DNA from 2 places in the Citrobacter braakii genome. Region 2 is predicted to be linked to the other one. Evidence: predicted binding sites of a transcription regulator. Region 2 holds the regulator's gene; the other holds the start of a gene.

Region 1 (3,199 bases), 2.3 Mb from region 2:
GTGCAGGTTTTGCGCTGGCGACCCACGACCTCGAAATTCGTGGCGCTGGGGAACTGCTGGGCGAAGATCAAAGTGGCTCCATGGAAAGCATCGGTTTCTCACTGTATATGGAGCTGCTGGAAAACGCTGTCGATGCGCTCAAAGAAGGGCGTGAACCGTCGCTGGAAGATCTCACCAGCCAGCAAACCGAAGTCGAACTGCGCATGCCATCGCTTCTGCCGGATAACTATATCCCGGATGTCAACACGCGACTGTCGTTCTACAAGCGCATTGCCAGTGCGAAAGGCGAAACCGAGCTGGAAGAAATTAAGGTCGAGCTGATAGACCGTTTTGGCCTGCTGCCCGACCCGGCCCGGACGTTGCTGGATATTGCCCGTTTACGCCAGCAGGCGCAGAAACTGGGGATCAGAAAGCTCGAAGGCAATGAAAAAGGCGGTACTATTGAGTTTGCCGAGAAAAACCATGTTAACCCAGTCTGGCTAATTGGTTTACTGCAAAAACAACCGCAGCACTTCCGTCTGGATGGTCCAACACGCCTGAAATTCATGCAGGAGTTGGGCGAGCGTAAAGCACGGATCGACTGGGTTCGCCAGTTTATGCGCCAGCTTGAAGAGAACGCCGTAGCCTAGCGTCAAGCCGGGTGAGTCCTCCACTCACCCGGCTTGATGAATTTACAAACTCTTTGCACTTCCCTGCACTTCCCGACACTGCAAACCGCCATAATTCTTGTTTACTTTTACATAATAAAAACCACGTAAAAACAATGGATTTATGGTGATGTTAAACAATAAACGACTCTCTCACTGGTTAGCATTTTTTACGCTTGCCGCGACCTTCGCGTTAGCACTTCCGGCCCAGGCAAATACCTGGCCGCTGCCGCCACCGGGAAGCCGTGTGGTGGGTCAGAATGCCGTTCACGTTGTCGAAGACAATGGCGGTTCTCTGGAAGCGATTGCGAAAAAATACAATGTCGGCTTTCTGGCGCTGCTACAGGCCAACCCCGGCGTTGACCCTTACGTACCACGTCCGGGCAGCGTGCTGACTATTCCGTTACAAACCCTGCTGCCGGATGCGCCACGCGAAGGCATTGTTATCAACCTCGCCGAACTGCGTCTTTATTATTACCAGCCGGGGACAAATTCGGTGACCGTGTATCCTATTGGTATTGGTCAGTTAGGCGGTGACACGCTGACGCCCACAATGGTAACCACCATCTCTGATAAACGTGCCAACCCGACCTGGACGCCTACGGCAAATATCCGCGTGCGATACAAAGCGAACGGAATCGACCTTCCTGCCGTGGTGCCTGCCGGGCCGGATAACCCGATGGGCCATCATGCCATTCGCTTAGCGGCATACGGCGGCGTGTACCTGCTGCACGGAACTAATGCTGACTTTGGCATCGGAATGCGCGTCAGTTCCGGCTGTATTCGTCTACGCGACGGTGATATCGAAACCCTGTTCCGTCAGGTGAAGCCAGGGACCAAGGTCAATATTATCAATACGCCAATCAAAGCATCTGTTGAACCTAACGGCGTGCGCCTGGTTGAAGTACACCAGCCGTTGTCCGAAAAAATCAATGACGACCCGCAATTGCTGCCGATCGTGCTGAACGCATCCATGCAGACGTTTAAGAATGCGGCGCAAACGGACTCTGCCGTCATGGAACATGCGATGGAGATTCGCTCAGGCATGCCGGTCGATGTCACCCGTCATCACGACGTTGCTCAACAACCGCTGTAAACTCAGCGCATAAAAAACCCCCGCTGGATTTTATTCCGCGGGGGTTTTTTATTTAACTCGCAGTGGCATTGCGATGGGTTAAATCTTATTTGTAGATAACTGCAGTCCCGTGGAGGGTGTTAGGACCGGTAACGGAAGTAATACGGAAAGACTTCGCCCCCATCTCATCCGCTTTCTGCGCCAGTTGATCTTCCAGAGAACCTAAGTTAGTCCCCGCATTCGCAGAAATAGTACCGACTTTCTGTTGGCCCGCAGGTGTGGCCTGAACTTCAACGGCAGCAAAGCTTGCAAATGAGAGTGAGCTAAGAACAGCAGCAACAAACAGAGTTTTTACGTTTTTCATGATAGTGACCTTTAGCAGATGAATGTGTGTCGCAAAGATTAACTTAACGATCGATAGGTAAATCATAGATGTGATCCAGGTCACACGTCAACACTTTTTTTAATGATCGTTATATAAAATACAAAGACCTTATTTTTCATATCAATAGCGTTAAATTATTTTTATCGCTAATCCGCTGGAGTGTGCAGTCGAATATTTTTATAATGGTTATTCAATAAACCCAACAAAGGTACATCGGCGCCATGACAACTGAAATGACAGGTTGTGCTAAAAAAAGCCGTGGCCGACCAAAAGTGTTCGACAGGGAAGCCGCGCTTGATAAGGCCATGACACTCTTCTGGCAGCACGGGTATGAAGCGACATCGCTCGCCGATCTCGTAGAAGCAACTGGCGCAAAAGCGCCCACGCTGTATGCGGAGTTCACCAATAAAGAGGGGTTGTTTCGTGCCGTACTGGACCGCTACATCACTCGCTTCGCGGCGAAACATGAAGCCCAGTTATTTTGTGAAGAAAAAAGTCTTGAGTGCGCGCTGGAAGACTATTTCACCGCAATAGCGACCTGCTTTACCAGTAAAGACACCCCGGCGGGATGTTTCATGATTAACACATCTGCGACACTGGCGGCCTCTTCCCGGGATATTGCGCACACGGTGAAATCCCGCCATGCCATGCAGGAACAGACGCTTACCCAGTTCCTTCACCAGCGTCAGCAACGAGGCGAAATTCCGGCCCATTGCGACGTGCAAAAACTGGCCGAATACCTGAACTGTATTTTACAGGGTATGTCGATCAGCGCCCGTGAAGGCGCAACGTTTGAAAAACTGATGCAGATCGCACACACGACTCTGCGACTGTGGCCTGAACTTATCAAAGTTTAACCCTTTCCCGCTATTTCCCCGCAGTACTGACACCACCGGGAGCTGATTAAGCCCCCGGTTAGATTTCCGCGGATTACCCCTACATTATTCAGTGTTTTCATCATCTTATCCGATCATTTTTTGTAAAATGTATTGATAACAACAATTATTATCAGCAATATTCGCATTTGTTTTAACACCTGTTTCACAATGTAACCATCGGTTTCTCTACCGCCATAACAAAAACAGATCGACT
Region 2 (3,199 bases):
CATCAATTACATTACGCCGCAGTTTTCCCGTACGCATATTAACTTCCAGCGCGTACCGACCGTTGATACCTCCAACCCCTTTGCCGCCAAAAGTATTCCATCCCTGGATGAAAGCTTTGTCGTGATTCATTTTCGGAACCTGGAAGGGATCGACTTCCCGTGGCTACTGGCCATGCTGCAGGGATCATTCATTTCCCATATCAATACGTTGGTTGTTCCGGGCGGGAAAATGGGTCTGGCGATGGAATTGATTATGCTGCCGCTGGTCCAGCGACTGATGGAAGGCAAAAAGATAGAGTAAGGTGTTATTTTGCCGGATGGCGGCTGATGCCTTATCCGGCCTACGCGTTTATATCCTGTAGGCCTGATAAGTGAAACGCCATCAGGCATGACATCACGAAGCAGCAACCACTTCATAGGAGTGGGTAATGTTCACCGCCTTTTCCAGCATCAGCGCCACGGAGCAATATTTTTCCGCAGAGAGATCGACTGCGCGCGAAACGGACGCATCTTTCAGATCGTTACCCGTTACGATGAAATGCAGGTTGATGTGGGTAAACAGGCGCGGCGCTTCATCACGACGCTCTGAGGTCAGTTTCACTTCGCAGTTGGTCACATCCTGACGACCTTTTTGCAGGATCGAAACCACATCAATTGCGCTGCAACCGCCCGCAGCCATTAATACCATTTCCATCGGGCTCGGCGCTTTATCACCGGAGTTACCGTCCATCAAAATTTGGTGACCAGAGGCGGACTCACCGAGGAAGGTTAACCCCTCAACCCACTTTACACGCGCTTGCATATTTCGTAACTCCAATGTTTCAATTTTCCTGACAGATTACGCGTACATAACAATTCTCGCAACGGAAGGCGACCTGCGTCATGCTGAAGCGAGACACCAGGAGACACACGGCGAAAGCTATGCTAAAACAGTCAGGATGCTACAGTAATACATTGACGTACTGCATGTATGCAGAGGACATCACATTACAGGCTGCAGTTAATTTTTGACAGCCCCTTTCCCAGGTAGCGGGAAGCATATTTTTGCAAACCCAGAGGCAGCGTCGTTTTCTGGCTCTGGAGACAGCTTATAACAGAGGATAACCGCGCATGGTGCTTGGCAAACCGCAAACAGACCCGACTCTCGAATGGTTCTTGTCTCATTGCCATATTCATAAGTACCCATCGAAGAGCACGCTGATTCACCAGGGTGAAAAAGCGGAAACGTTGTATTACATCGTTAAAGGCTCAGTGGCAGTGCTGATCAAAGATGAAGAAGGGAAAGAAATGATCCTTTCTTATCTGAATCAGGGCGATTTTATTGGTGAATTAGGCCTCTTCGAAGAAGGTCAGGAACGTAGCGCTTGGGTACGTGCCAAAACCGCATGTGAAGTCGCTGAAATTTCCTACAAAAAATTTCGCCAATTAATCCAGGTCAACCCGGATATTCTGATGCGCCTGTCTTCACAGATGGCTCGTCGCCTGCAGGTCACGTCTGAAAAAGTCGGCAACCTTGCCTTCCTCGACGTAACGGGTCGTATCGCGCAGACTCTGCTGAATCTGGCGAAACAGCCTGATGCGATGACCCACCCGGACGGCATGCAGATTAAAATCACCCGTCAGGAAATCGGCCAGATCGTTGGCTGCTCCCGTGAGACCGTTGGTCGTATTCTGAAGATGCTGGAAGATCAAAACCTGATCTCCGCACACGGTAAGACCATCGTCGTCTACGGCACCCGTTAACCCCATCGAAGTGGCGCGTTACTCAGTGATGCGCCACTTTTGTTTACACCGATGTGGCGAAGACTGATATACCACCCAGAGATCAACTACGCACTACGGCAGACGCTGGTGCTATGTTTACCTGTGGCTGTTGGTCTGATCATCGGTCAGCTTCATCTGGGACTCCTCTTCTCCCTGGTCCCTGCCTGCTGCAACATTGCTGGTCTTGATACCCCGCATAAGCGCTTTTTCAAACGTTTAGCTATTGGCGCGTCTTTGTTTGCCGGTTGCAGTCTGATCATGCAGTTGCTGCTGGCACAGGCCATACCGCTGCCGCTTATCCTCACCGGACTGACGCTGATTCTTGGCGTAACCGCCGAGCTAAGCCCTCTGCATGCCCGACTGTTACCGGCCTCACTTATCGCCGCGATTTTCACGCTAAGCCTGGTCGGGAACATGCCCGTCTGGGAACCGTTGCTGATCTATGCGCTGGGCACGTTATGGTACGGCCTGTTCAACTGGTTCTGGTTCTGGATGTGGCGCGAGCAGCCGCTCCGTGAATCGCTCAGCTTGTTGTACCGTGAATTAGCCGATTACTGTGAGGCCAAGTACAGCCTGCTGACCCAGCATGCCGATCCGGAAAAAGCGCTACCTCCCCTGCTGGTTCGCCAGCAGAAAGCGGTGGATCTGATTACCCAGTGCTACCAGCAAATGCATATGCTGTCGGCGCATCGCAACAACGATTACAAGCGCCTGCTGCGTGCCTTTCAGGAGGCACTGGACTTGCAGGAGCATATTTCCGTCAGCCTCCACCAGCCGGAAGAGGTGCAAAAGCTGGTCGAACGTAGCCACGCCGAACAGGTGATTCGCTGGAATGCGCGCACCGTCGCCGAACGCCTTCGGGTACTGGCCGATGATATTTTGTATCACCGCTTGCCGACCCGTTTCTCGATGGACAAGCAGATTGGCACGCTGGAGAAAATCGCCAACCAGCATCCGGACAATCCGGTGGGACAATTTTGCTACTGGCACTTCAGCCGTATTGCCCGCGTGCTACGCACCCAGCGACCGCTGTACGCCCGAGATTTAATGGCAGACAAGCAGCGTCGGTTGCCGCTGATCCCGGCCCTGAAAAACTATCTGTCGTTGAAATCGCCGGCGCTGCGTAATGCCGGACGCATCAGCGTCATGCTGAGTATCGCCAGCCTGATGGGCAGCGCTTTACACCTGCCAAAGCCTTACTGGATTTTGATGACGATCCTGTTCGTCACGCAAAATGGCTACGGAGCAACCCGGGTACGTATTTTACACCGTTCAGCAGGAACGCTCGTTGGACTGGTCATTGCCGGGGTCACCCTGCACTTCCATATTCAGGAAGGTTACACGCTGGCAGGCATGCTGCTGATTACCCTGGGTAGCTATCTGATCATGCGCAAAAACTACGGCTGGGCTACCGTCGGTTTTACGGTCACGGCGG

Evidence for each region. The regulator CRP, encoded in region 2, controls carbon source genes, mostly activating them, when cyclic AMP is high. The targets are predictions, from matches to a motif close to ATGTGANNNNNNTCACAT.
Region 1: a site for CRP is predicted at 2,155-2,172, ahead of bhsA (multiple stress resistance protein BhsA). Genes of this name have one in related genera too.

What each region holds. Positions count from the first base shown of each region.
Region 1 is NZ_CP045771.1:3,967,038-3,970,236, forward strand. Features, by position in the region: gene mfd (transcription-repair coupling factor) at 1-629, shown strand, start outside; gene ldtC (L,D-transpeptidase LdtC) at 778-1,743, shown strand; gene bhsA (multiple stress resistance protein BhsA) at 1,829-2,086, opposite strand; gene comR (TetR family copper-responsive transcriptional repressor ComR) at 2,329-2,964, shown strand.
Region 2 is NZ_CP045771.1:1,367,627-1,370,825, reverse strand. Features, by position in the region: gene GFC06_RS06280 (phosphoribulokinase) at 1-301, shown strand, start outside; gene GFC06_RS06275 (OsmC family protein) at 395-802, opposite strand; gene crp (cAMP-activated global transcriptional regulator CRP) at 1,111-1,743, shown strand; gene GFC06_RS06265 (YccS/YhfK family putative transporter) at 1,795-3,199, shown strand, end outside.